4 regions of the Erwinia billingiae Eb661 genome follow, and region 4 is predicted to be linked to each of the others. Evidence: predicted binding sites of a transcription regulator. Region 4 holds the regulator's gene; each other region holds the start of a gene.
The links. Region 4 encodes Fur, which represses iron uptake genes when iron is present. Its sites were predicted from a motif close to ATAATAATGAGAACNACTATCAA; they were not measured.
Positions count from the first base shown of each region.

Region 1 (7,315 bases), 780 kb from region 4:
GCGAATGTAGTCCGCCAATTTAGGTTAATGGTGCGGGTTTATTCATTGCAGTCACGAGTAGAAAATAATGAAATTACAAAGCTATGATGAATTGCTTAACAGCAAGCATCGGCTGTCGCTGATGCTCTTTCTCTTTTTAAACACAGCAACATCTTTATTTTGTTTATGTAGCACTAAAGGGAAACTGGGACAGGTTCAGTTTTCAATTCCCACGGTTGCCATCGCACTATTTTGTGCGGTGATCATCGCGTGGATGCTTTTAAAGCCGTCAGGGAAATTTCCGATATTAAATCTGGTCGCGGTAATTACCGGTTTGCTGTGGACGTGGCAAATTTACGATAAGTACGAAAGGGTATTTTATTTCGACGGCAGCTTTTTAGTAATCAGTCTGATTAGCGTGTTTTTTATCAGTGCCATCGCGCTGGGCGACCATCTGCTGGCATTTTGCCTGCATACGGCTCCGCCTTCCGTCGCGGTGTTGGTGCTGGACCACGGGCAGAACACGCTGCTGATCCTGTTTACCATTGCGCTGCCGCTGATTGGCTTCACCTTGCACCACCTGATGCAGCGCCGCAGGGACAACTTTACCCTGCGCCTGATGCGTCAGCTGTATGAAGAGAAAGAGACCTACAGCGACCTCAGCATGCTCGATCCGTTGACCGGCCTGTACAATCGCCGTGGGCTGAAAAACCGGCTGGAGAACATCCTCGAGAACCACGCGGGCAGCCACTTCGTACTGCTGCTGGATATCGACAACTTCAAGGCCTACAACGACAACTACGGCCATGCGATGGGCGATCAGGCGTTGGCGCGTGTCTCGGTGGCGATACGGGATGCGGTGCGTTCAAGGGACATTGTGACCCGCTATGGCGGCGAAGAGTTTCTGGTGCTGCTGACCAACGTCAATGAGTCGATTGCCCGTAAGCTGTCGGAGCGCATCCGCCAGTACGTGCTGAATCTGGAGATCCCGCATCTGTTTAATGACCGGGTCGCTACCCACGTCACCATCAGCGCCGGGTTTGCGCCCTTAATCGAAGAAGATTTCGATACGGCGCTGGCCAATGCCGACCGCGCACTTTATCTGGCAAAAGGCCGTGGACGTAATACGATCCTCTCCTTTGAAGACATAACGAAAAGTCCGCTTAACCACCCCGCAGATGCAATGTGATATTTTTAACTGGCCCGGACGCCCGGGCCAATACGTTGAATTAATTTATCGCTCTCCTTAATACAAATCCCAGGCCTGACGGGTTTATTTGGCATAATGACCTGCGCTTTTATTCCCTATTCATTAAGCCGATGAATGAAAAATTGTTGTTAATAAAAAATGGCAATAATGCATTCTTCGGCGGAGGTGATAACAGCAAATAACCCAGCCATTGTTATTCCCTATAATTGGAATTAACTCTACAATGCCGGGAAACGTCCCGGTTATGGAATAAGCTGCTATAAAGCCGTCAATAACGCCTGCCTGTTAATCTACAGCGTAATCCCTGCTGTTATTATGGCCAATGCGATCAAAATTCAGCCAGGTTGCTTATCAATTGCCTTCCAGACCCGGCGCACAATTTGCTGCTTGTTTGTGCGTATGGCCTCAGATAGAATCAAGAACGATTATCATTTGTTTTTGTATTCGGTTTACGCTGGAAATCCCATGGCCACCATCGTCCGTCAGGCAGTTGAGTATGGTTCACATCCGCTGATCTTTTTGCAGAGCAATCGTTCGCTGGCGTCTTCGCTGCGCGCCTTGTTCAGTGAACACCGTGCTTATTTCCTGGATAGCGTGAAGCTGGGGGAAGAAGCGCCCGCCAGCAGCATGACGCTGGACCGCTGGTCGACACCGGAGAATTTCGCCCGCCTTAACGCGCAGTACGGTGACTATATCTACCGTGAGCAGGGCGAGATGGAACGCGAAAACAAGCCGCTGCAGTCGCTCTGGGCGCAGTGGTATTTCGGCCTGGTGCTGCCGCCGATGATGATGGCACTGCTGATTGAAAACCGCCCGCTGGACTGCTCACCCGAGCATTGCCACGTTGAGTTCCATGAAACCGGCCGCCCGGCAACCTTCTGGTTTGACGTGCGCGAAGATGAAGAAGCCCGTTTCCTTAGCCCACAACGTCGTATGGATCGCCTGATCCAACAGCATCTGATCCCGGCGGTGCGCGCCATTGAGCAGCACGGTGATATCAACGGCAAGCTTATCTGGAGCAACACCGGCTTCGCCGTGCACTGGTTCCTCGGTGAACTGGCCCCTCTGCTGGGCAAATCCCTGCACGCCGAACTCGAACACGCCTTCTTCTTCAGCAAAACCCTGCTGGACGGTTCCGACAACCCTTTCTATCGCACCATGCTCCCGCGTGACGGTGAAATGCAGCGACGTACCTGCTGCCAGCGCTATCGCCTGCCGGAAGTTGAGCGCTGCGGAAACTGCACGCTAAGCTAAATTAACGCCTTCCCGTTTACAGTCAGTCTGCTCTGTGGCAACTTTATGCGCTTCGTTATGTGGGAGAAAAGCATGAGCCTGGAGTCTGTACGGCAGTTCTTTGCCGAGCGCGCCCCTGATATTGGCATTATCGAGTTGGCCGAGAGCACGGCAACGGTCGCTCTGGCGGCACGGGCACACCATGTGGAGCCTGGCCAGATTGCCAAAACCCTGTCGCTGAAGGTGAAAGATCGGGTGGTATTAATTGTGACTCGCGGCGATGCCCGCCTGGATAACCGTAAGCTGAAAGCGACGTTGGGTGCCAAAGCGCGCATGCTCAGCACTGATGAAGTGGTGAACTGGACCGGTCATCCGGTCGGCGGCGTCTGCCCGTTCGGACTGGAAACCCCTTTACAGATCCTGTGCGATATCTCGCTGAAGCGTTATGAAGAAGTGCTGCCTGCAGCCGGATCGATTAACAGCGCCGTGCGTATTTCGCCCGAGATGCTGGCGCAACTGACCGACGCCAAATGGGTCGACGTCTGCGAGATCCCTGCCTGACGGCAACAAAAAAGGGCGGCTCTGAGAACCGCCCTTTTCGCTTACTCCCCTAGCGGGACTGCTCGCTCACCTTGCCGGGTGAGGACGATATCTCCACCCCGCGCGTTTCCCTGCCGAAAGCCACCAACACACAGATCAACACCGCCACGGTGCCGGCGACAATCGCCATCGCCAGGCCATAGTTGTTGCCATGCGCTTCCGCTATCGATGATTGCAGCGTGGCATTGACTGAGGCAATCAGGTTACCCAGCTGATAAACGAAGCCTGGCAGCACCGCGCGGGTATTGGCCGGCACCAGCTCGGTCAGGTAGGTTGGCACCACGCCCCATGCGCCCTGGACCATAAACTGCATCAGGAACGCGCCCAGCCCGATCATCACCGAACCGGTTGAGAATGCCCACAGCGGGATCACCGGCAGCGCGAGGCAGGCGGCAATCATCATCGCTTTCTTACGGCCAATTTTCTCTGACAGCGTGCCAAAGAACACGCCACCGAGCATCGCGGCGATGTTGTAGCAGATAGCGATGATGCTGACGGTATGCGGATCGAAGCCGTGCTGTACCTTCAGGAAGGTGGGATAGAGATCCTGCGTGCCATGGCTGAAGAAGTTAAAGCAGGCCATCAGCAGTACCAGATAGACGCACAGCTTCCAGTGGCTGCGCAGCACCGGCATCAGCGCGGTGCTCTCTTTACGTTCCCGTGCCGCCAGCCATACCGGCGATTCAGGGACTTTGAAATAGATAAACGGCAGCAGCAGCACCGGCAACGCGCCGATCAGGAACATGCCGCGCCAGCCGACGGAGGCATAGAACAGGCCGAAGATAATCGACGCCAGCAGATAGCCACAGGGATAACCCGCCTGGAAGATCCCCGACATCAGCCCGCGCGAACGGTCAGGAATGGTTTCCATCGCCAGGGATGAGGCCACGCCCCAGACGCCGCCCATCGCAATACCGTAGATCACCCGGAAGGCGAGGAAGGTGCCGAGGGTCGGGGACCAGGCGGACAGCAATTCGAAAATCGAGAACATCAGGATGTTGACCATCAGAATGGGTCGACGACCAAACCGTTCGGCCAGGCGGCCAAACAGTAGCGCGCCAATCGGTCGCACCGCCAGCGTCAGCATGATCGCCAGCGAGACGTGCGAAATTTCGGTGTGGAAGTTGGTAGCAATATCACTCAACACGAAGACCAGTATAAAAAAGTCGAACGCGTCCAGCGTCCAGCTGGCAAAGCTGGCGAAAGCCACATTGCGCTGGGTCGAAGTCCAGTTGAACATAGGGTTATCCTGTCTTGCTGCGGCCAAGGCCCGGATATCGGGTCAAGAAATGTTAACTATTTGTTTATAGCATGTAAGTAAATAGCGATCTTCGCGTCTTTGTCAGCGCAAGATTCAAGCTGTAAACCGGCGTAACACTTCATTACCCGCCTGATAGTTAGCCGAGGTAAGGTGCTGCCGCGATGTTAATGCTTCGGCGCTAATTGTTTATTTGCTACACTCCCGCCGTGGATTTTTGACCAGGATGTTCAAGGCTTGTCGCTGATTCAGATGCACCGTTCGCCCAACCGCTTTGCGGCCTGGCTGGCGGTGGTGGCCATTTTGCTGCTGTTTATTGCTCCGGTGATTTCCAAATCCCTGGTGAGTGATGCTGCGCGTGATTCGATGATGATGCCGGGAATGGCCATGGATCATGACATGGCGATGGATGATGAGATGCCGATGGACGGCATGAACATGGCCACGATGTCGCCGCTTGAACATGCCCGCATGATGCAGCACCATCCGATGTCGATGATGGATGACAGCGCCTGTGGCTACTGCGTGTTACTGGCGCACCTGCCGTTAGATTTGACCAACTTCCCGGTGCTGTGGTCTTCACTTCAGGCCGCCAGGCTTCCCGATTCACCGCCGTTCCGCCCTGCTGTGGCACGGTTTATTCCGCAGTTTTTCCATCCGCGCGCCCCACCCACTTACTGAGCCGGTTAAACACTAAAAATATCCTGTCGTTATAGCGGCAGGCACCTGCTCATGCCTGGAAACAGGCGGATGGAAAAATATCATGTCAGAAAAAATCCTGGCGCAGTCTGCACGCGCCGAACAATCGCGCAGCGCCCTGCTGCCATTACTGCGTCGTCTGCATTTCTATATCGGGCTGTTTATCGGTCCGTTTATCTTCGTCGCAGCCTTCACCGGCACGCTGTACGTGATGACGCCGCAGCTGGAAAACGCGCTCTACTCACATCAGCTGTTCACCGACAGCCGGGGGCCGGAACGCTCTCTTGCCGATCAGGTTCGGGTCGCTGAGTCGTTTATTGGCCCACAGGCGAAAATCACCGCCCTGCGCCCGGCGCCCGCTGCCGGGGAAACCACGCGAGTGATGTTCACCACGCCAGACGGCGGCAGTGCCACCACCGCGGTATTCGTCGATCCTCAGACCTTAGAAGTACGCGGCATGCTGAACGTTTACGGCACCAGCGGCGTGCTGCCGCTGCGCACCTGGCTGGATTATCTGCATCAGAATCTGCTGTTGGGCGACGTTGGCCGGAACTACAGCGAGCTGGCCGCCAGTTGGTTATGGGTGGCATCATTAGGCGGACTGCTGTTGTGGGCCACCAGCCGGGCGCCGGGCCGGATCAAAAAAGGCCGCCGTTCTCGCGGACAAAGCCTGCTGCGAAGCCGCTACTGGCACAGCACGCTGGGCGTGGCGCTGCTGCTGGGTTTGATCTTCTTCTCGGCCACCGGCCTGACCTGGTCGCGCTGGGCGGGCGACAATATTTCGTCGATGCGTGCCCACTTTGGCTGGCTGACGCCTGCGGTGAATACCGCGCTGACGCCAAACGCGGAAGCGGCCGATGACAGCATGCCGGGTATGATCATGCCTGCTGATGCACATGCCGATCAGGCGATGTCAGGGATGAACATGCCTGCCGATGAGCACGCCGGACACGCTATGCCTGCCGATGAACATGCTGAACACATACAGTCAGGCATAAAGAAGCCGGACAATCCGGCGGCGTCGGTCAGCATCTCACCGGAGCAGTTTGATGCGGTGGTGCATACCGCCCGCGCGGCGGGGATTTCAGCCGGCAAGATTGAAATCCGTCCCACCACCCGCGCCGATAAGGCCTGGACCGTCAGCGAGATTGACCGCCGTTGGCCAACCCAGGTCGACAGCGTGTCGGTCGATCCGCGCAGCTATGCCCTGCTGGATAAGGTGGAGTTTGCGCAATTTGGCCTGCTGGCCAAACTCACGCGCTGGGGCGTCGATGCCCATATGGGGGTGTTGTTTGGCCTGCCGAACCAGCTGATTCTGGCGGCTTTTGCGCTGGGATTATGCGTAATGATTGTGATGGGATATCGCTTATGGTGGCTGCGCCGTCCGGCCGCCGGGCAAGGCCCGCATCCGGCAGAAACGCTGATTTATCACTGGCGACAGCTGTCGCTTAGCGGCCGTTTTGCGGTGTCGGTGGTTACCGTGGCGTTGGCGTTGAGCCTGCCGTTGATGGGCATCAGTCTGGTGGTGATGCTGGTGATTGATGCCATTCGCTGGCAGCGTGCGGTGAAGGTCGCCTGAGTCAAATGAACTGGCTCCCCGTCTTCCGCGACGGGGAGCACAGCCTTAAGCCAGCGCTTTTTCCAGCATCGAGAGCAGCAGGCGGTTATCCACCGTTTGCAGTACGTGAACCAGTCCCGCCGTTGAAGGCTCAATCGCCACGTCGACCCGCAATGGCGGGCGATAGCGCCATGATTTCCCGCGCGTCTGTCCCGGCCGCAACTCCACATTGACGTAGTAATCCGCGGCCTTGGCAACCTGTTGATTCAGCAGCCAGGCCACCACCAGCGCATCGTGGATCCAGCAGCCCGGCAGATTGCGGGTTTGTATCGAGTAATCCATCCACGGCCTGAGCGTTTCGGTGACAAAGCGCGCCAGCGGCGTGTTCAGTCGGGCAATCCGGTCCAGATCGCTGTGCGTCATCAGCGTCTGGGTGGTGACGTCCATCGGCACTAAGGTGATGTTCGCACCGCTGTTCAGCACCTTGTGCGCGGCTTCAGGATCGAGGCCGAAATTGGTGTCCTTGATATAGTCATCCAGCGCAAACACGCCGCCCATAATGGCGATCTCCTGCACCGCTTCCACCATCTCCGGATAGCGTTCCATCGCCAGCGCCACGTTGGTTAACGGCCCAATCGCCACCAGGGTAATCTCGCCGGGATTGGCACAAATCAGCCGGGCGATAGCATCGGCCGCGTCCTCTTCCGGTGCCACAAAGGCCTCCGGCTGACGAACGCCCTGCCACAAATGCGCCAGTTTGTTGCCATGCACCCGATTG
Region 1 is NC_014306.1:664,084-671,398, reverse strand. It holds gene EBC_RS04440 (GGDEF domain-containing protein) at 68-1,168, shown strand; gene fhuF (siderophore-iron reductase FhuF) at 1,655-2,443, shown strand; gene EBC_RS04430 (YbaK/EbsC family protein) at 2,516-2,983, shown strand; gene EBC_RS04425 (MFS transporter) at 3,033-4,262, opposite strand; gene EBC_RS04420 (DUF2946 domain-containing protein) at 4,533-4,961, shown strand; gene EBC_RS04415 (PepSY-associated TM helix domain-containing protein) at 5,044-6,558, shown strand; gene EBC_RS04410 (nucleoside hydrolase) at 6,604-7,315, opposite strand, start outside.
Region 1: fhuF (siderophore-iron reductase FhuF) is a predicted target of Fur. The motif match lies at 1,599-1,621, and genes of this name have one in related genera.

Region 2 (7,315 bases), 2.1 Mb from region 4:
TGCGTCTGCAATTGAGGCAATAATTCGGGGGCGTTTAATGGTTTTCAGCTCTTCCAGCTCTTCGCGCAGTTTGTCCGCGCCCCTTAACGTCATCGGAATCTGATTCATCTCAATACCTCGTAAACTCTGTCCTGTGCAAAATTTCGTCATCCTGACAGGTTCATGCAGAAAAAGCGTTCTGCGGCGCTTGCCACTGAATTTCAAACGAAATAAACCAGACCCAAAGGGAAGCTCAGGGCCTGGAGGTTTTGCATTTTGATACGTATTTTAACCCAGAGTTCCTTATGGGTCATCGTTTACTTTCCACAACGATGCACCGTAGTATGTCAGCATCACCTGTCAGTAAACGCGAGATTATGCGATTTTCACGAATTGTTACCGGTTTAGCCTGCGCATTTATGCTGAATGCCCACGCTGCTTCGGTTGAAGACTACACCCAATATTTACCTGATGGCGCAAACCTGGCGCTGATTGTGCAGAAAATAGGCGCAACCACGCCTTCAATTGACTACCACAGTAAACAGATGGCGCTGCCGGCCAGTACGATGAAAGTGTTGACCGCCCTGGCGGCGCTGCTTCAGCTTGGCCCGGACTACCGTTTTCATACGCAACTGGAAAGCAAAGGCACCATTAATGATGGCACGCTGCAAGGCGATCTGGTGGCCCGTTTTGGTGGCGATCCGACGCTGACGCGTCAGGACTTGCGCAATATGGTCACCACGCTGAAAAAGCAGGGTGTGAAGCATATTCAGGGCAATTTGGTGATTGATACGTCGGTATTTGCCAGCCACGACGAAGCCCCAGGCTGGCCGTGGAATGACCTGACGCAGTGCTTTAGTGCGCCGCCAGCCGCTGCCATTGTTGACCGTAACTGCTTCTCGGTATCGCTCTACAGCGCACCGAATCCAGGTGACAAGGCGTTTATCCGCGTGGCCTCCTATTATCCGGTCAGTATGTTTAGCCAGGTGCGAACGCTGGCGAAAGGCTCGCCGGACGCACAGTATTGTGAGCTGGATGTGGTGCCAGGCGAATTAAACCGCTTCACCCTGACCGGATGTATGACCCAGCGTGCCGAACCCTTGCCGCTGGCCTTTGCTATTCAGGATGGCGCTAGCTATGCCGGTGCCCTGTTAAAAGCGGAGTTGCAGGCAGCCGATATCGATTATTCCGGCCATTTACTGCGTCAGACTCAGGTCACGCAGCCAGCTAACGTGCTGGCAGAAACACAGTCTGCACCCTTACACGATCTGCTGAAGATCATGCTGAAGAAGTCGGACAATATGATTGCCGATACCGTGTTCCGCACCATTGGACATGAGCGATTTGGCGTCCCTGGCACCTGGCGCGCCGGCTCTGATGCCGTGCGTCAGATACTGAGGCAAAAGGCGAATGTCGATCTGGGCAACAGCATTCAGGTAGACGGTTCGGGGCTTTCACGGCACGATTTGATTTCCCCGGCGACCATGATGCAAGCGTTACAATACATTGCACAAAATGATCAACAGCTGAATTTCATTTCCATGTTGCCTCTCGCAGGCTACGACGGAACGTTACGCTATCGTGGTGGTCTTCATGAAGCAGGCGTCGACGGAAAGGTATCAGCCAAGACCGGTTCATTGCAGGGTGTGTATAACCTTGCTGGCTTTATGACGACAGCCAGCGGGCAGCGCGTGGCATTCGTCCAGTATCTTTCTGGCTATGCCGTTCCGCCGGAAGATCAGCGCCAGCGACGTATTCCGCTGGTCCGCTTTGAGAGCCGGCTTTATAAGGATGTTTACCAAAATAACTGACAATTATGAAACTACTGGTTGTTGAAGATGATGCTTTGCTGTTGGGCGGACTGGTTCAGGCGCTGACGACTGAAGGGTATGCGGTGGATGCGGCTAAGAATGGCGCTGAAGCCTGTGCTCTGCTGCAAAGCGGCCAGTACAGCCTGATTGTTCTCGATCTTGGGTTGCCGGATCGGGACGGCAGGCAGCTGCTGCGGCAGTGGCGTAAAGAGACTATCGATCTGCCGGTGCTGATCCTCACTGCCCGTGATGCCTTAGAGGATCGGGTTGATGGACTGGATGCCGGTGCCGATGATTATCTGGTTAAACCCTTCGCGCTGGCCGAATTGAAGGCCAGAGTTCGGGCTTTGATTCGCCGTTATCAGGGTCGCAGCGATAACCTGCTGCAACAGGGCGATCTCTCCCTTAACCTGTCTTCTCAGCAAGTTTATATAGACAATCAGCCTGTTGAGCTGACGCCGAAAGAGTTTGCGCTGCTGACGCGTCTATTGATGCGCATCAGTCAGACGGTGCATCGTGAAACGCTGCAACAAGATCTTTATAGCTGGCAGGATGATACCGGCTCTAACACGCTTGAGGTGCATATTCACAACTTGCGCCGCAAGCTGGGCAAAGACCGCATCAAGACGGTGCGTGGCGTAGGATATCGTCTGGAAGAACGCACTTGAACAGTATGCGTCGGCGTTTACTGATTATGCTGGCTCTGATCCTGCTGTCCTGTCAGATGATGAGCGCGGCCTGGCTGTGGCATGAAAGCCGCGAACAGATCAGTTTCCTGGTTAACGAAACGCTCTCTGCTCACGCCCGCAATGAGCGAGTCGAAAATGAAATCCGCGAAGCGATAGCCTCACTGTTACTGCCTTCCGTGGTGATGGTCTGCTTCACGCTGCTACTCTCTTTCTGGGCGATCAGCTGGATCATTCGCCCGTTGAAGTCATTGCAGAACAGCTTGTCTGAACGTTCTGCCGATAATCTCACGCCGCTGCCTACTTTCTCTGACATGGATGAAATTGCTGCAGTGACCCGCGCCCTGAATCAGTTACTGGGCAGGCTCGATCATACCTTGCAGCAAGAGCGGCTTTTCACCGCTGATGCCGCACATGAGCTGCGTACACCGCTTGCCGGATTACGGCTTCACCTTGAACTGCTGGAGCAACAGGGTGTTACCCAGGGTCCGATGTTAGTGAAACGCATCGACCAGCTCATGCATGTCATTGAGCAACTGCTGATGCTGTCCCGTGCAGGTCAGGCTCTGGCCGGTGGCCATTATCAGGTGGTCAGCTGGGAAAGTGTCTTCCAGCCATTGCAGCAGGAAATGGTTGAGATGCTATTGCTGCGTCAGCAGACGCTGGAGGTCTCAGGTGACCTGTCGCTTGAAGCTGAAGGCGATGCCGTTCTGTTGCGATTGATGGTGCGCAATTTGCTGGAGAATGCCTCGAGATACAGCCCGGAAGGCAGCCATATCAGCCTGTTGGCAGAAAGTGAAAACGGCGGCAGCCGTTTCACTGTCAGAGATGAAGGGCCAGGTATTGATCCTGAAGCGGCAGCCGACCTGACAAAAGCGTTTCGCAGGATGGATCAACGTTATGGCGGCAGTGGGTTGGGACTGAATATTGTGCTGCGCATCGCGCAGATCCATCACGGTGAGTTGCGATTAACCAACCGAGAGGATCGAAGTGGGCTCAATGCCACCTGCTGGTTGCCGCAAAATCTGAACTAGACGTGGTGGGGGTCCGTCCCCACCGCCACCATCCTCAGAAATGCGTGTTCAGGCCCATATACCAGGTCCGGCCCGATTCGTTATAGGTGTTCGCCCCTGCGCCATACATATACGCATTGGTCGTGGCATTACCGGTTGTTTGTGCATTCCCTTCCCTGAAATGACGTTTATCCAGCACGTTATCCACGCCAAGAGTGACGCTCACGTATTTGTTCACATCGTAGGTGCCGCTCAAGCCAACGATGGAGTAGGGACTGACCGTCGATTGCTCCGTCCCGCTGACTGACTCTCCCTTGTAGTTATATTTTTTCGGCGTCTGTCGACCGTACCAGGTCAGGGTGCTTTGCAGGGAAAGCGCGTCTGTGGCCTGCCAGGCCAGCGTCGAGTTAAGGGTATATTCCGGGATGATTGATAAGCGGTCGCCTGTCGTTTTGTTTTTGCTTTGCAGCATATACGTCAGATTGTTGTTCCAGCTTACTGATTCAGTCAGCGGCAGGTTAACCGTTCCCTCCAGCCCTTCCACTACCGCTTTGGGCACATTCTCCCACTGGTAGATATCAGTACCGCCTGAAGTTGAGGTGCCACTTGGCTGATAGCCGGCTTCAATTTTATTGCGATAATCATTGCGGAACCAGGTGATCCCGGCCTGATAGCCTTCATGCTTATACTCGATCCCCACTTCCTTGTTAATGCTGGTTTCTGCTTTGAGGTCGTCATTTCCCATCAGATAGCAGGCGCCGGCACTGTCTGCACAGCCTTGCCCACGGCTGTACAGGACGTAATTTGGATTGGTCTGGTAAAGGCTCGGTGCTTTGTAGGCTCGGGCAATGCCCAGCTTCAGGGTGAAGTCATCGTCCAGCGCCTGTGAGAGGTTCAACGAAGGACTCCAGTTATCACCGACAATACTGTGGTGATCAAATCTCAAACCGGGCACCAGCGTGGTACTGTCAGTGAGCTCGATATTGTCTTCAGCAAACAACGAGAATATTTCTGCAGAGGAGTAAGGGCTGCGGTTGCTGCTTCCGATCCCTTCAATGTTACCGCCGGACAGCGCCTGAGTATTGGAAGCCCCGTCTTTCATGCGTTGCTGATTCCATTCGACGCCAAACGTTGCGGTCTGATTGACCAACAGCTCAAAAGGAACGCTGATTTCACTGTGCAACAATACGTCATCCAGCTGGATGGTGGAGAAGCCGCTGTCGGAGAAAATCCCTTCCGTACCGCCTGCCAGCCCTTCGTTCATCCGGCTGTTACGCGTGTTTTCATACTGCGCATAACTGCGGGTGCTGATGCCGTTATCCCACACGCCTGTCCACGTGGTGGCGAAGTCCTGACGGTAGAGACGGTTAGTCTCATTGCCATAGTTGTCCTGCACCAGTGCGCTGGTATTAGTATTTTGCGTGTCTCCGGCGTACAGATTTCCTTGCCGACTGTAGCCTGCACTGAATTCCAGTACCTGGCGTGGCGCAAACTCCCAACGCAATTTGCCGTGGATATCTTTATTTTCCACCCCTTCCCGCCCTGCCGGCACCGTATCAGCATACGTGCCGGTTCTCAGTGACTGATGCCCTTCATTGATAAACTGCGCATCAGCCTGCGTTTTACTGAGGTTGCCATACAGCATAAAGCTGACGGCATCAGAGAGCGGCCCACTGAGTGAGAAGTTGGTGCGTTTGGTCGATCCTTCAGAGCGATGCTCCGGCATATTCAGATAGCTATTCCAGGCACCATGCCACTCATTACTGGCCTGCTTAGTGATAATATTCACCACGCCACCTGCGGCGCCGTTACCATAGCGCGCTGCGGCAGGCCCGCGAATCACCTCAATATGGTCGACCATTTCAGGTGGAACCCAGTTGGTGTCTCCACGCGTATCACGCTCGCCACGCCAGCCTAACCGTACCGAGTTGCGGCTGGAAACGGGCAGACCGTCAATCAGGATAAGCGTGTTTTCTGGACCCATGCCACGAATATCAATCTGACGGTTGTTACCGCGCTGTCCGCTGGTTGAGTTGCCGGTCAGGTTGACGCCTGGCATGGTCCGAATGATTTCAGAGAGATCTCTGGCGGGAGGACGTTTTTTGATTTCATCGGCCGTAATGGTCGAAACGCCTGGGGCCTGAAGCGTCTGCTGCGCGGCCGTCACCATCAGCGTGCCACCATTGGCATCAACGGTGTCTGCCTGAGCCAGCGCGACGCCTCCCAGTCCTGCGAGAATCGTCAGTGATAAGCGTGAAAATCTGGTCATGAAGCCTGTTTCCCTACAAATATGCCCTTCAAAATTACCCGGGCCAAATTGGCAAAAGTGCGGCAACACACTATTGCAAATGAAAATAATTATCAATACGATTATTACAATCATTTCTATTTTTGTCAGAAAGTTCACTCAGTGGTTTGATAATCTATGACGGCTTTAACATCTGTAATCGGAACAGAGGCCTGGTGGCAATCTGTCGCTCAACAAGGCACCCCATTTATCGCCAGGGAAAAGGGAAAAAACGCCTTAGTGACTTTCCTCTGGCGCGATCCTGACGGGGATGAGTTCCACTCGGCGATCCGCAACGTCTGGCTGAACATTATCGGCATAACCGACCATCATCGTGGTGGGCTGCCCCACTCTCTTAAGCGCATTGCTGGAACCGACGTCTGGCAGACCACTCTGTCCCTGAGCCAGGGCTGGCGTGGCAGCTACTCTTTGATGCCTGACACCGCAGATGAGTTGCCCGCAGAACCGCTTTCGATGCTTTCCCTGAGACAGTGGTGGCAGCGGAAATTCCCACTGGCACAACCCGATCGTTATAATCCGCTGGCGGGCTGGCAAAGCGGACGTGGTCATTGGGTGTCTCCGCTGCATATGCCTGCAGCACCAGCGCAACCCGAGTGGCAGACTGAGGATAATCGGCTTGAAACCCTGAACTTGAGCTGGGAGAGCGTGTTACTGGGTAATACCCGAGACGTGGCGATACTGGCCACCGGCGAAGAAAATCCCCTTCATCGTCCACTGGTGATCCTGCTTGACGGGAAATTTTGGCTAATGAGTCAACCTGTTGCAGCGCCATTGGCAACGCTGACACGCAGCGGAGACCTGCCTGAAGCGGTATACATATTTATCGATTCGGTGGATAACTCGCTGAGAGCCGCAGAGCTCCCCTGTAATCCGCTCTTCTGGCAGGCCATTCAACAGGAATTGTTACCCGAACTGCGGCGGAAAATCGCGTTTTCCGGGCAAGCAAAAAATACCGTTGTTGTTGGACAGAGTTTTGGTGGCCTCGCGGCGGTGTATGCGGTGCTGAACTGGCCTGAACGCTTTGGCTGTGCGCTTAGTCAGTCAGGATCTTTTTGGTGGCCACGCCGGGATCACCAACCTGAGCAAGCGACAGGGTTGTTGATACAACAGGTTGTAAAGGGAATTGCCGGAATGCCCGGGCAACGCATTGCACTGGATGCAGGCTGGCATGAGAAAATCATTCTTGATTCGAACCGGCAGTTATATCCCCTGCTGGTCGATGCTGGCCTTGATGTCCGCTTTCGGGAGATTGACGGCGGTCATGATGCCCTCTGCTGGCGCGGAGGGATCACGGACGGACTTAAGTGGTTATGGTCCGACTCAGTGAGCAGCGAAGAGATCCCTAAGTCGCGTTAAAAGATGGTTTGCACTGTAGTAGTCAAGGCGGAAGCTGTCATTCCCCAGCGTATAGACCTGCTGATGCTGAACGGCAGGCGACGCCGCCAGTAAAGGCGCAGACAGCAGTGCCAATTTGCCAGATTGATCGGCGGCGAACATCAATACAGATTGCCCATTGAT
Region 2 is NC_014306.1:4,480,308-4,487,622, forward strand. It holds gene greA (transcription elongation factor GreA) at 1-108, opposite strand, end outside; gene dacB (serine-type D-Ala-D-Ala carboxypeptidase) at 357-1,790, shown strand; gene pmrA (two-component system response regulator PmrA) at 1,796-2,458, shown strand; gene pmrB (two-component system sensor histidine kinase PmrB) at 2,455-3,510, shown strand; gene EBC_RS21785 (TonB-dependent siderophore receptor) at 3,545-5,758, opposite strand; gene fes (enterochelin esterase) at 5,915-7,153, shown strand; gene fepB (Fe2+-enterobactin ABC transporter substrate-binding protein) at 7,118-7,315, opposite strand, start outside.
Region 2: fes (enterochelin esterase) is a predicted target of Fur. The motif match lies at 5,838-5,860, and genes of this name have one in related genera.

Region 3 (7,315 bases), 1.9 Mb from region 4:
CGCCAGAAAATGCCTGAACCATCCGCTGTGGGCGGACATATGGTTGCAGACAAAATCAAACATCAATCGCGTCTGGCCGTGCAGTTCGGCGATATCTGACCAGTCCCCGCAAATCCCGTTGACCTGATGGTAATCAATCACCGAAAAGCCATCATCCGATGAATAAGGGAAAAAGGGCAGCAGGTGAACCAACGTAAAGCTGGACTGCAAATGTTGCTGATAGAAGCGTGAGAGGGTGCGCAGCGTGGGCGTATCGGCCTCGCGGAACTGATCGGCGTAGGTGATCAGCACCACGTCTTTTTCATCCCAATGCGCTTTACGCTGATGATTCAGTTCGTTGCGGGTGCGCAGAATAGCATCCGCCAACTTTTCCCTGCAGACGAGGGGAAAGGTGCCGTCGTAAATTTTGTCGAGTAAGGGAGTAATGTTATCCATTGAGATGCAGTGAGCCGCCGCATTTATCCACAGCACGATAGTTTTCACTGTAGACCGTTGAAGCAGAATCGCAACTTCAACGGCCAGACGCTCAGCGTCTCGTCAGGGAAATCAGTGGCAGCGCCCACTTTTGGTACAGCCCGCACACGGTGAGTGGCTGACGACGCTCAATGACAGACGTTCCGGCGGTAAGGTCAGGGTTTTCAGCCGCAGCCACAGCAGCAGATTGAAAGCGGCAACGGCCAGTAAAATCAGGCTGCTGGATTGAGGATGATCGCTAAAGGTGGCCAACTGATAAAACGCGGTTGCCAGCGAGTAAGCCAGATTCAGCCCCCAGCCAATCGAGAAAAACATCCAGCGGCGACTGCTTTCCCGCGCAATGGCACCCATCACGGACACACAGGGCACGTAAAGCAGCACGAAGATCAGATAGCTGTAAGCGGCGGCGGCACTGCCGAATTTGCTGTGCATCACCCCCATCGCGCCGGTCGCCATTTCGCCGTCGCCCTTACTGGCTTCAACCGGATTCAGCAGCACGCTCAGGCTGAAGGTCTCTTTAACCCCGTCCCAGGTTTCTGTCAGCGCGTCTTTCAGCTCACTGGTCAGGCTGAAGCTGGCAGCGTCAAACGGCTGCTCGTGCAGGGCTTCAGCGGTGTACAGCGTGTTCAGCGTCCCGACCACCACTTCTTTCGCCATCGCGCCGGTTACCAGGCCGACCGTGGCCTGCCAGTTATCCGGCTGCACACCCATCGGCGACAGCAGTGGCGTCAGGGTGCGGCTGACAGTAGCCAGCGCCGAATCGTTGATGCTGTCCACCGGCTGACCACTGAACGAGAAACTGTTCAGCGCACCAATCAGCACGCTAACCACCACGATGACTTTGCCGGCCCGCAGCACAAAACTTTGCAGCCGCTGCCAGGTTTGCAGCAGCAGACTTTTCAGATGGGGCACGTGCCAGGTCGGCAGCTCCATCACAAACGGCGACGCTTCCCCACGCAGTAAGGTTTTTTTCAACAGCAGCCCGGTCACAATGGCAGCGACAATGCCCAACAGATAAAGACTGAACACCACCAGCGAGCCGCTTTTGCCGAAGAAGGCGGCAGCAAATACGGCGAAGATCGCCAGCCTGGCACCGCAGGACATAAACGGTGCCATCAGCACGGTCATCAGGCGCTCGCGCGGCGCATCCAGCGTGCGGGCGCCCATCACCGACGGCACATTGCAGCCAAAACCGACAATCAATGGCACGAAGGATTTGCCGGGCAGACCCAGCGCCTGCATCAGACGATCCATCACAAACGCCGCGCGCGCCATATAGCCGGAGTCTTCCATCAGCGAGAGGAACAGATACATCAGGCCGATTTGCGGCACCAGCGGCATCACGGTATTGATACCGCCGCCAATGCCCTGTGCCAGGAACAACGTGAGCGGCAGCGGGAAGTGCGCCATGGCCCCAAGCCACTGCGTGCCGTGAATAAATATCGCCGCCGATCCGATCTCAAACAGCGGTTGCAGCGCGCCGCCAAGGTTGATGGCAAAGAAGAACATCAGGTACATCACGCCAAAGAAAATCGGCAGGCCGAGCCAGCGGTTGAGAACCAGGCTGTCGAGCCGGGTTGAAAGCCGGTGCGCGGTTGCCCGATGCGGCACGGTCACCGCGTCACACACCGCATCAATGGCCTGATAGCGGGCTGCCGCAATCTTCAGCGGCGCTTCCGCCAGGTCAGGGAACGTTTGCAGCAAGGCTGCGGCGTCGCTGGCCTGGGAGCGGCTGTAGATATCGCCCTCAAGCAGCTGTAACGCCAGCCATCGGCGTTGTACCGGCGATCGCTCGCCGTGCATCGCGTCACTCAGCGTGGCCACCTGCGCGAGGATCCCGGCGGGATAGCTGACCGCAAACTGCCCGGCACGCCGTGAATGGTCATCAATTGCCTGCTTAAGCTGTTCAATGCCCTGCGCGCGAGTGGAAACAAGCGGAATAACCGGGCAGCCGAGCTGCTTTTCAAGGGAAGGAATATCGATATCAATCTGCTGGCTGGCGGCGATATCCAGCATATTCAGAGCGATGATGCAGGGCACGCCCAATGCCTGCAGCTGCTGAGTCAGCCATAGGTTACGGGCCAGATTGCTGGCGTCGACCACGTTGATCACCAGATCGGCTTCGCCGCTTAACATGTAGTGACAGGCAATCTGCTCGTCGAGTGAGCTGTCGGCAGAAAGGGTGGTGAGGGAATAGGTGCCGGGCAGATCGACCAGTTGCACAGCATAGCGTTGCGTCGCGAACTGCCCCTGTTTGCGCTCGACCGTCACCCCAGCCCAGTTGCCTACTCGCTGCCGCGCGCCGGTTAACTGATTAAACAGGGTGGTTTTACCCGAATTCGGGTTGCCAATCAGGCCAATGGTGCAGGTTTTCATCTTCATCGTCCCCTCAGCGCTGAGGCTCCAGTTGCAGGAAAGCCAGGTCTTTTTTCCGCAGCATCAGGCTGACGCGGCGAACTTCGATCTGCACCGGATCGCCCAGCGGGGCAATGCGCTTGACCTGAAAATGGGCGCCGGGCAACAGCCCAAGCGCCAGCAGTTTCTGTCGGAACGCGGCGCTGACGGAGGGAGAGAAGCTGACGATTTTATAGTACTGCTGCGGGACGATCTGCATAGTTCCACCTGGCGGCGGGAGGCGCCGTGATATTCAACGGTGGCAATTATAATGAGAACGATTCACGCTCTTATTGATGCAGAACAAGCTTGAGGGGAGCGAAACTAAACACAGGTGAAATGACGCGCGGACCGGCAGATCCGCGCGTGTTGCTTAGCGTTTCTTGCCGAACGCCGCGGCCAGCGCATCACCCATCGCGCTGTTGTTGCTGACTGCGGGCTGAGCCGCCTGCCGTGGACGCGGTTTGCCCTGAGCGGGTTTCGCGTTGTCACGGCCGGCATTGCCGCCGCCGCCACGGCGAGCGTTGCCTTCGCCTGGCTGCTCATCAAGACGCATAGTCAGCGCAACGCGCTTACGCTGCAAATCGACTTCCATCACCTTCACCTTAACGATATCACCCGCCTTGACCACCTTGTGTGGGTCATCGATGAACTTATCTGACAGCGAAGAGATATGCACCAGACCATCCTGATGCACGCCGATATCGACGAAGGCGCCAAAGCCGGTGACGTTCGTGACCGCGCCTTCCAGCACCATGCCGGGCAGCAGATCGTTCATGGTCTCGATACCTTCTGCGAACTGGGCCGTTTTAAACTCAGGACGCGGATCGCGGCCCGGTTTTTCCAGTTCTTTGATGATATCGGTGACGGTCGGCACACCGAACTTCTCATCGGTAAAGTCGACGGCACGCAGGTTGCGCAGCTCGGTAGGGTTGCCCATCACGTCATTCAACGCCTGCTGAGTGGCGGCCAGAATGCGCTGCACCACCGGGTAGGCTTCCGGGTGAACCGTTGAGGCATCCAGCGGGTTATCGCCCTGGTTAATGCGCAGGAAGCCCGCGCACTGCTCAAAGGCTTTCGGTCCCAGACGGCTGACTTTCAGCAGCTGCTGACGATCCTGGAAACGGCCGTTCTCGTCGCGCCAGCTGACAATGTTCTGCGCCATCATCTTGCTCAGGCCCGCCACGCGGGTCAGCAGTGGCACGGAAGCGGTGTTCAAATCAACGCCAACGCCGTTCACGCAGTCTTCGACCACCGCATCCAGCTTCTTCGCCAACTGGCTCTGGCTGACGTCGTGCTGATACTGGCCAACCCCGATGGATTTCGGGTCGATTTTCACCAGCTCAGACAGCGGATCCTGCAAGCGGCGGGCAATCGACACCGCACCACGGATGGACACGTCGAGGTCAGGGAATTCCAGCGCGGCCAGTTCAGAGGCGGAATAGACCGATGCGCCGGCTTCACTGACGATCACTTTCTGCGCCTTGACCTGCGGATACTGCTGTTGAATATCCAGGTAGAAGCGCTCGGTTTCACGGGACGCGGTGCCGTTGCCGATGGCAACCAGCTCAACGTTGTGTTTTGTGCACAGCGCCGCCACGGCCGCCGCGGCTTTTGCCGTCTGGCCGGTATGCGGATAAATGGTATCGGTCGCGACCAGCTTGCCGGTGGCATCAACGATCGCCACCTTCACGCCGGTACGCAGACCCGGATCGAGGCCCATGGTGGCGCGCATGCCTGCCGGTGCCGCCATCAGCAAATCGTGCAGGTTACGGGCAAAGACGTTGATCGCTTCATCTTCGGCGCGTTCGCGCACGGTGCCCATCAGCTCGGTTTCGAGGTGCAGCAGCACCTTGATGCGCCAGGTCCAGCTGACCACCGCTTTACGCCAGCCATCAGCCGGTGCGTTGTTCAGGCGCAGCTGCAGGTGATCGATAATGATCTGCTCGCCGTGGCTTTCACGTGGCGGCTCATCGAACTGCGGATCGGGATTCAGTGACAGCTGCAGGATGCCTTCATTGCGGCCGCGGAACATCGCCAGCGCACGGTGGGATGGTGCGGTGGCCAGCGCTTCGTGGTGATCGAAGTAGTCGCGGAACTTCGCGCCTTCCTCCTGTTTGCCGTCGACGACGCGCGACACCAGGTGGGCATGTTTCCACAGGTAGTCACGCACTTTGGCCAGCAACGAGGCGTCTTCAGCGAAGCGTTCCATCAGGATATAGCGCGCGCCATCAAGGGCGGCTTTGGTGTCCGCAACGCCTTTATCGGCATCGACAAAGGTCGCGGCCAGCTGCTCAGGGTCGTGTGAAGGATCTTGCCACAGAGTGTCGGCCAGCGGTTCCAGACCGGCTTCAAGCGCAATCATTCCGCGCGTGCGGCGCTTTTGCTTATAAGGCAGGTAAAGGTCTTCGAGTTCGGTTTTGCTCAGGGTGTTGCTGATGGCGGTGCTCAGCTCATCGGTTAACTTGCCCTGGTCGCCGATGGATTTCAGAATCGACTGGCGTCGCTCTTCCAGCTCCCTGAGGTAGCTCAGGCGGGTTTCCAGCATACGCAGCTGGGTATCATCCAGCCCGCCGGTCACTTCCTTACGATAACGTGCGATAAACGGCACGGTATTCCCTTCATCCAACAGACGGACAGCGGCATCAACCTGTTCTGCTCGCGCCTGCAGCTCACTTGCAATAATGCGGCTCAGCGAATCTTTCATCATCGGTTACTTTATGGCTTATAGACAGCGGACAGTTATACGGATTGCAGGCGGAAATTGCCAGTCGCCGGGCGACACTCAGCGCCCACATCCGCGTGATTAGGATTGTTTAACGTAGTCGATCGCCACCACATACCAGTGCGCATCGCCAACCGGCGTAGGCACCACCGCCAAATCGCCGACCTCTTTCTTCAGCAGCGCGCGGGCCATCGGTGAATCGATTGAGATGTAGTCATTGCGGCCAAAAATCTCGTCGTAGCCGGCGATGCGAAAACGCTTCACGTCGCCCGCGTCGTTTTCAATCTCGACCCAGGCACCAAAGAAAACTTTGCCATCCTGCTGCGGCGAGTATTCCACGATGCGCAGCTGCTCGAGGCATTTGGTGAGATAGCGCACGCGGCGGTCAATCTCGCGCAGCCGTTTCTTGTTGTACTGGTAATCGGCATTTTCACTGCGGTCACCGAGGCTGGCCGCCCAGGTCACCTTTTTGGTCACTTCAGGCCGATCTTCCCGCCAGAGAAAGTCGAGTTCCTGCTTCAGCTTGTCGTAACCTTCGCGGGTAATCAGTTGGGTTTTCATCGTAATCCATTTCTTTCACGGGAATGCTGCGACTATTTTGTTGTGCGGCGCGCACTGATGCAAATCCCTTCTGCATTTTTCTGCCCGCGCTTACTGTTTGTTTGTTCTGACTATTCGGCATTGAAAAGCTGTGCATTAGCGCAGGTTTTTCCGCCAAAATTAAAGATAAGCTGCTGTTTAATATGCTTTGTAACAATTTCGGCTAGAATATAAACCATTATTGACTGTTACATTCAGGCATCTTTTTTGAAAATAATAGCTCGGGCAATTGCGCCTTTGGGAGTATCGACATGCAAGAGAACTACAAAATTCTGGTCGTGGATGACGACATGCGTTTACGTGCGTTGCTGGAACGCTATCTGACCGAACAGGGTTTCCAGGTGCGTAGCGTGGCGAACGCTGAGCAGATGGATCGTCTGCTGACGCGTGAATCCTTCCACCTGATGGTGCTGGACCTGATGCTGCCTGGCGAAGATGGCCTGTCTATCTGCCGCCGTCTGCGCAGCCAGAGCAACCCAATGCCGATCATTATGGTGACGGCGAAAGGCGAAGAAGTGGATCGTATCGTTGGCCTGGAAATCGGCGCTGATGACTACATTCCAAAACCGTTTAACCCGCGTGAGCTGTTGGCCCGTATCCGTGCCGTTCTGCGTCGTCAGGCGAATGAACTGCCGGGCGCGCCGTCGCAGGAAGAAGCGGTGATCGCTTTCGGTAAGTTCAAACTGAACCTCGGCACGCGTGAAATGTTCCGTGAAGACGAGCCTATGCCACTCACCAGCGGCGAGTTCGCCGTGCTGAAGGCGCTGGTCAGCCACCCGCGTGAACCGCTGTCCCGCGATAAGCTGATGAACCTGGCGCGTGGCCGTGAATACAGTGCGATGGAACGTTCGATTGACGTGCAGATCTCCCGCCTGCGTCGCATGGTGGAAGAAGATCCGGCGCACCCACGCTATATCCAGACCGTTTGGGGCCTGGGCTACGTCTTCGTGCCGGACGGCAGTAAGGCATGAGGCGGATCCGCTTCTCTCCCCGCAGTTCCTTTGCCCGTACGCTGCTGTTGATCGTGACCCTGCTGTTTGTCAGTCTGGTCACGACCTATCTGGTGGTGCTGAACTTTGCCATCCTGCCAAGCCTGCAGCAGTTCAACAAAGTGCTGGCGTA
Region 3 is NC_014306.1:4,659,315-4,666,629, reverse strand. It holds gene EBC_RS22735 (sugar phosphorylase) at 1-435, opposite strand, end outside; gene feoB (Fe(2+) transporter permease subunit FeoB) at 547-2,850, opposite strand; gene feoA (ferrous iron transporter A) at 2,864-3,088, opposite strand; gene EBC_RS22720 (Tex family protein) at 3,242-5,578, opposite strand; gene greB (transcription elongation factor GreB) at 5,675-6,154, opposite strand; gene ompR (osmolarity response regulator transcription factor OmpR) at 6,445-7,164, shown strand; gene envZ (two-component system sensor histidine kinase EnvZ) at 7,161-7,315, shown strand, end outside.
Region 3: feoA (ferrous iron transporter A) is a predicted target of Fur. The motif match lies at 3,134-3,156, and genes of this name have one in related genera.

Region 4 (7,315 bases):
CTGGAAACGCTGGATGCCGAAGGGATTGACCGGGTCGCGGTCATCGGACATTCGATGGGCGGAAAAGTGGCGATGGCGTTAACCGCGCTGGCGCCAGAACGAATCGAGCAGCTGGTGGTTATCGATATGGCACCGGTCGCTTATCCGACCCGCCATCACGATACGATTTTTGCGGCGCTGAAGGCGGTCACCGCAGCGGGCATTACGCAACGAAGCGATGCCGCAGCGCTGATGCGTGAAACGATAGAAGAAGAAGGCGTGATTCAGTTTCTGCTGAAATCCTTCCAGCAAGGGGAATGGCGGTTTAACGTGCCGGTGCTGTGGCAGTGCTACGATCGGATTATTGGCTGGCAGCCGGTTCCGGCCTGGGAACATCCCGCGCTGTTTATTCGCGGCGAACGTTCGCCCTACCTGGCCGATGAATATCGTGACGCCCTGCTGGCGCAGTTCCCCAAAGCCCGTGCGCATGTGGTCAACGGTGCCGGTCACTGGGTCCATGCCGAGAAACCTGATGCTGTTTTGCGCGCAATACGCCGTTTTTTTGCGCTGTAAAAACAATTATATCCTGAGATGGCTAAATCATTGTCGTCATGACTTTCGCTGGGGTATGATGGCGCGCTAAAAATTTGTCGCTGCACGAATTTCAGCCGACATCAGGCCTGAACCATCAGAACTCCAGCCTTTCAGTATCACGATTCTATGGCAAAAGAAAACACGGACCGCACCACGATCGATCTGTTCGCAGATGACCGTCGCCCGGGACGACCAAAAACCAATCCGCTGACGCGTGATGAGCAGCTGCGTATCAACAAACGCAACCAGCTTAAGCGCGATAAAGTGCGCGGGCTGAAGCGCGTTGAACTGAAAATGAACAGTGACGCGGTTGATGCTCTGAACCAGCTTGCCGAGCAGCGTAATATGAGCCGCAGCGAGCTGATTGAAGAAATGGTCATGGCGCAGTTGGCCGATCAGGACCGCTGAACAGGCGCTTTCAGCACCCCCCGGTGAAGCACAAAGCGACAAAAGCAGGCGGATTACTCATTTATCCCCCTGTAGCTGTCTGCTATCATTGCCGGTATCTGTAATAAGCAGCCTTTACCCTATCAACACGTTTCAAGAGGTTAGTAAGTCATGGCAATCGTAGGCATTTTCTTTGGCAGCGATACGGGCAATACAGAAAACATTGCAAAAGTGATCCAGAAGCAGCTCGGTAAAGAGGTGGCTGAAGTTCATGATATCGCTAAAAGCAGCAAAGAAGACCTTGAAGCCTTTGATATTCTGCTGCTCGGTATCCCAACCTGGTACTACGGCGAAGCGCAGTGCGACTGGGATGATTTCTTCCCGACGTTGGAAGAAATTGATTTCAACGGCAAGCTCGTTGCGCTGTTCGGTTGTGGCGATCAGGAAGATTACGCTGAGTACTTCTGTGACGCGATGGGCACCATCCGCGACATTATCGAGCCTAAAGGCGCGGTGATCGTCGGTCACTGGCCAACTGAAGGCTACCATTTTGAAGCCTCGAAAGGGCTGGCGGATGATAAGCACTTCCTCGGTCTGGCTATTGACGAAGATCGTCAGCCAGAACTCACCAGTGAGCGCACCGAGCAGTGGGTCAAACAGATTTATGACGAGCTCCAGCTGAAAGAAATCCTGGAAGCGTAATCAGACCGGCCTGATTGGGAGGTATCTCACATCAGGCCAGTGGTTTTTCCTATAGAAGTAATAGACACATTTTTGTAACTTTCATCTGCAAATCTGTAAAATATCGCCATCGGTCACCCGCTTTCTCAGCGCCTTTCGCTCTAATAGCGACTATGATGAGGCAGAGCGAAATGTCAGCCCAACCGCTTGCTCTCACGGACGTAACGACTCTTCTCCTTACCTCCCTTGATTGAGATGCATCGCCAGTGGTGTTCATTTCGAAATATCAGTTCTATAATGAGACGTTTGGCTTTTCGCGACGACCGATGTTCAGGGCTTTTCAGCCACAAAGTGACTAGCAAAGTAACAGGACAATATCCGCATGACTGACAATAACACCGCATTAAAGAAGGCCGGCCTGAAAGTCACGCTTCCACGACTTAAAATTCTGGAAGTACTTCAGGAACCTGAGGGCCATCACGTCAGTGCGGAAGACTTGTACAAGCGTCTGATTGACATGGGCGAAGAGATTGGTCTGGCGACGGTTTACCGCGTTCTTAACCAATTTGATGATGCCGGGATCGTTACCCGTCATAATTTCGAAGGTGGTAAATCCGTTTTCGAACTGACTCAGCAGCATCACCACGATCATCTGATTTGCCTGGATTGTGGCAAGGTGATCGAGTTCCGTGATGAAAACATCGAAGCTCGCCAGCGTGATATCGCCACGCGCCACGGCATCAAACTCAGTAACCACAGCCTGTACCTTTACGGTCACTGCTCAACCGGTGACTGCCGTGAAGATGAGACGCTGCACGACAAGTAATCTACACTAACAGCAAAAAACCGGTGATCCTTCACCGGTTTTTTTTTGCCTGTCGCCCCGTTACAGCGCTTCCGTCCGGCTGACGCGCAGACCATCAGGACTGCGCGTACGCAGCAATACCTTACCGGCCACCGCCGGCGGTTGATCCGCCTGCCACTGCTGCCAGGTTGTCCCCTCGTCCAGGCTGTACTCAACGGTTAAGCCCGGTAGCTCGGTATTGACCACCAGCTTACCGTCCTGCACCACCCCACCGGGCACCGGCAAGCGATAGGCAATGCCGGCTTTATCCAGTTTTGCCAATTCACGTTGCCCCAGAAGGTTGGCAAACCGCTGCCAGTCCTTCAGCTGAGCCTGCTGGTCTACCAGGCGGGTTTTGCCGCCGGTATACTCTTTGCCGGCTTTATAATCCTGCTCCCAGGCTGCGCGGTGCCAGGCACGTTCCGCCACGGACAAAATGCGCGGGAAAAGCTTGTACTCCACCTGCGCGTCGGTACGGGTGGTTTCACTCCACAGTTGAGCGGAGATGCCGTGAGCGCCAGGCCAGGGCTTGTCAGATTTAGCCGTGAAAGGTTTGCCGTCGCGATCGACGGAAGTCTCGGCGTTTTGTGGCAAGTTATCCGGCGCGAAGTGGAAAATTTTCCGTTCATCGGTAAAGCGCGTTCCCCAGTAGTATCCCCGCTCCAGCGGATTCACCTCGGCAGGAAAATCGAGATACAGGTAATCCGGATTGGAGACGATCACTTCATAACCTTTGCCTGCCCAGTCATTGGCAGAATCAAAACCGCCCCAAAACAGCGTATCCCAGAAGTTGACCGCAACCCTGTCCGTTGCGAAGGCTTTGGCATTTTTAGCGTCTTTAATACCATCCTGCCAGGCCTGCATTTTGCCGATACCGTGTGCCTTAACCTGCTTGCTGACGTTAAGGGCAAAGTCGCTCGGCAGATGATCCAGGTCTTCAATCTTTCCTTCTTCAATCATCGTCTGGCAGACCTGGGATTTTGCCCACGGCTTATCTTGCTGGCTTAAGTCCAGTAAACCGGTGCCTTCAACGGGTGTGTTCTTATCCGAATAGCCGGATCCTAAGCGAATGTTTTTGGCTTCATCTCCGCCGAAATGCCAGGTCTTCAGCGGCTGTCCGGCAGCTTTATGCATCGCCTGGATTTCACCTATCACCTTGTCGGTAAAGCGTAACGAGGAGCTCAGGCACGGATTGAGATAGCTGGTGCGATCGTAAAGCTGCACGGAGGTGGTGTTGGAATTGTCGCTGGGATCGAGCAGGCGGAATTCATTGGCTTCTTTTTCCTTACCGGCATTGAACAAGCGATCGTAACGCGCTTCCATCGAGATTACCGCTGCCCGGGCGTGGGCCGGCATATCGATTTCCGGGATGACCTGAATACCGCGCGCATCAGCATACTTCACAATATCGATATACTGCTGACGGCTGAAATGACCGCTGCCACTGTTATCACTGTTTGGTCCCGATCCTAACTGTGGCAGCAAACAGCGCTTCTCTTCAGGATCGTGACAACGCTTGCTGCCAATCTCCGTTAACTCCGGCAGGCCTGGAATTTCAATACGCCAGCCTTCATCGTCGGTCAGATGGAAATGGAAAACGTTGAGTTTCCACGCCGCCATCTGGTCCAGCAAGCGCAGTACCACCTCTTTGCTGTGGAAGTTGCGCGCCACATCAAGGAACACCGCACGGTATTGGAAACGCGGCGCATCGCTGGCCTTTAACGTCGCCACGTTCAGGCTGCCATCGGCCGGGATCAGCGACAGGATCGACTGTAAACCATAGAACACGCCGCTCTGGTCATAACCCACCACTTCAGCCTTGTCCTTGCCAATATTCAGCGTGTATCCCCCCGGAACGGCCAGCTTTTTATCGAACGCTTTTTTGCTCACCCGAGTGGTAATCGGGTATCCATTGGGCTGCGCTTTGATTCCCATCAGCGCAAAACGCTGCTGTATGGCTTCGGCTTTCTCTGCCGACAGGCTTGCCAGTTCCAGCGTCACCCCAGCAGAGAGATCCGCGTCATCAGAGAACACCGAAACCTTCAACGGGGTGGGAAGGATTTGCCCACGTAAAGTGGACGCGGCCATCGGGGCGACATCGCTGTTTTTAGTAAAGCGGCCCTGGGCATCCATCAACAGGTTCTTATCATCTGCGATGCGCTTCCACTGAGCGCCAAAAGGCTCCACAAAATCGGTCAGTATCTCGGTATCCGTGCTGACGAGGATTTTCGGCGTGGCATCGCCAGAGGTCGCATACCAACGCGGCATCACATCGGTAATAAACAGCTGCCAGTATTCATTCACGATCGGGATCTCGATGGTTTCGCCCGCCGCAATGCCTTTGAATTTGTCTGTCGGCTCCAGGCGGGTTAAATCCCCGACAATATGCACCATGCGAAACTGATCGCTTTCGACCTTCAGCGTTTCATGCACGTTAGACATATAAATTGCCCAGTCTTTGCTGTCGATGGCGGGGCCCGGATTGGTGAAGCTAATGGTTGCGCGGTTACAGGAGGCCCAGTCAGCGCCCAGTCCGGCGCAATCCACGCCATGCTGGGCGGCAAGATTGTCCGTCACTTTGTACTTCACGCCAAACTGGCTGATTTGATCGACTAACTGCTGGTTGGCGGCTGCTCCACCACTGGCTAACGCAGATATCAGCGCAACCGATATCAGACTGGCTCTGAACTTTTTCATCCTTTAATCCTTGTCCGTAGGTAAGTCGTTTTTCTTCATTTCGTTGCAAGACACACGTCATAAAATTGTGAAGGGTGCAGTGACGATAAACTTCAGATCCTTCTCATCCTGGAAGATATTGCCGTAGCCGCCGCCCCAGCTGGGAAGGGTGGAATGGTTATTGAATCGGGTGAAGTGCAGCTTGAATAAGGTGTCTTTCGCCCTGCCCTCCTGCACTTTGTAAAGCAGGTCCAGATTCCAGGCAGATTCTTTCAGACGGGTATTTTGGTTATAGATCGGTTTGCTGTTGGGTTTGGCATCCCAGCCGTAAGCATAGGAGGTGCCGACCGAAAGGCCCGGCAGGCCCCAGCCTTTCAGCTCATACAACACGCCGGCAAACAGGGCTTTCTCGCCGTTGGCGTTAAAGTCGGAACGGGAATCCCACCAGACATCCAGCCGACCGTTTGAGGTGGCATAACCCGGCGTCATGCGTTGCAGGAAGAAACCCTGATTTCCCTCGGCCTTGACCCAGGTGCCTTCAAGACGCAGATCGAAAGGCCCCGCGCGATAACCGAAGGTCAGCGCCTGCAGCCAGGCCAGGCCGTCATAGACATCATTACTGTTGGCTGCGCCACCGCGCTCTTTGTCCCGGGCACCATAGAATTGCCAGCTGGTGGTAAGCGGATTTTCAGCCAGCGCAAAGGTGTAAGAGAGTTTGGTGAAGTACTGGTCCATATAACCGGCCGCCTGACCGAAAGCGCCTTCCAACAACAGGTCATTTTTGAAGTCGTATTTTGCCCCTATCGAATGCAGATACGGGATGCCCGTTTTGCCATCCGCCTTGCGGAAGTGATAGGTGTTGCGGTACCAGGGTGCCTTATACTCATCGCTCCACATATAGGAAAGTGATAGTGCCCCTGCATCAGCAAAATCAACCTGGGTGCCAAGCTCGGCTCCGCGATAGGTGCCCGGTAAAAAACTCCAGTTTGGCGCCAGCAGCGTCTGTCCCTGCGGCTGCAAATAACCGGCCCGCAGCCAGTAATCGTTAAGCTTTAGTTTTAATGCCGCCTTATAAAGGCTGGCGCCATTTTTATCCCCGCTCCATTTTTCATCCCAGCGCGTATTGGCATCGCTGAAGCCAATTTCATTTGGCGCTGCCGGGCCTTTATCTGACATTTCCAGCGCGCCAAATACCGCTAAATCCAGTCCAATAATGTCGGCAACATAACCCGATGAAAAATCCAGATTACTGTTAAAAGTAGAATGGTGGAGATTTTGCTGATACTGGCCAAACTTATCGCTATCAGGATTGAGATCCTTTCTTTCCCGGTGGCGTTGCCAGTAATAAACGCCGCCCGTTAATGAGGCATCATCAATAAATCCGGCGGCAGTAGCATCAGGAATAAAAAGCGGAACCGATAACAGCGTACAGCAGGCGACTGCGCCCGCCATCACGGGACGTGATGAGATAAAAGCAGACATAGATAACCCCTCTTCCATAAGAGTAAGGCCCATTCTGAGCCATGATATCAATTGGTTATAAGCATCCTCTAACCGACGAAACTCAAAGTCGATGATATTTTTCGCGACGCGAATTATCAATAACTATTTAAAAGTGAAAGAAGAAAGTATGAGCGGCGGCACAAAACGGCGTTATTAATGAAAGAATATAAATAGCCCGCTAATTTAATTCGCGCTTACTCAATTAATATTAATCTTAAATATCATCTCGCGGATATATTCTAATTACAGAAAGACAACATCTCCTTAGCGTATTAAGGACTGGCTGGCGGTCTTGTTTAATAAAATTCTTAGATATTGAATGGCGCCCGGTGTCGTTCATAAAAAAAAACGCAGCCCGAAGGCTGCGTTTCAGTCTGGCAATCAGAGAGCGTTACTCGCCCGCTTTTGCCCAGGTATCGCGCAGGCCAACGGTGCGGTTGAACACCAGATTGTTGGCACTGGAATAACGGCTGTCAGCACAGAAGTAGCCTTCACGTTCGAACTGATACGGGCTGTTGGCTTCTGCCTTCTGCAATCCAGGTTCGACAAATCCCTGACGGATCAGCAAAGACTCTGGGTTGATCGTGGTCATAAAGTCTTCTGCCGCGCCCGGATTTGGCACGCTGAACAGACGGTCATACAGACGGAATT
Region 4 is NC_014306.1:1,445,766-1,453,080, reverse strand. It holds gene ybfF (esterase) at 1-552, shown strand, start outside; gene ybfE (LexA regulated protein) at 700-981, shown strand; gene fldA (flavodoxin FldA) at 1,132-1,662, shown strand; gene fur (ferric iron uptake transcriptional regulator) at 2,024-2,467, shown strand; gene EBC_RS08090 (beta-N-acetylhexosaminidase) at 2,528-5,182, opposite strand; gene chiP (chitoporin ChiP) at 5,240-6,613, opposite strand; gene glnS (glutamine--tRNA ligase) at 7,056-7,315, opposite strand, start outside.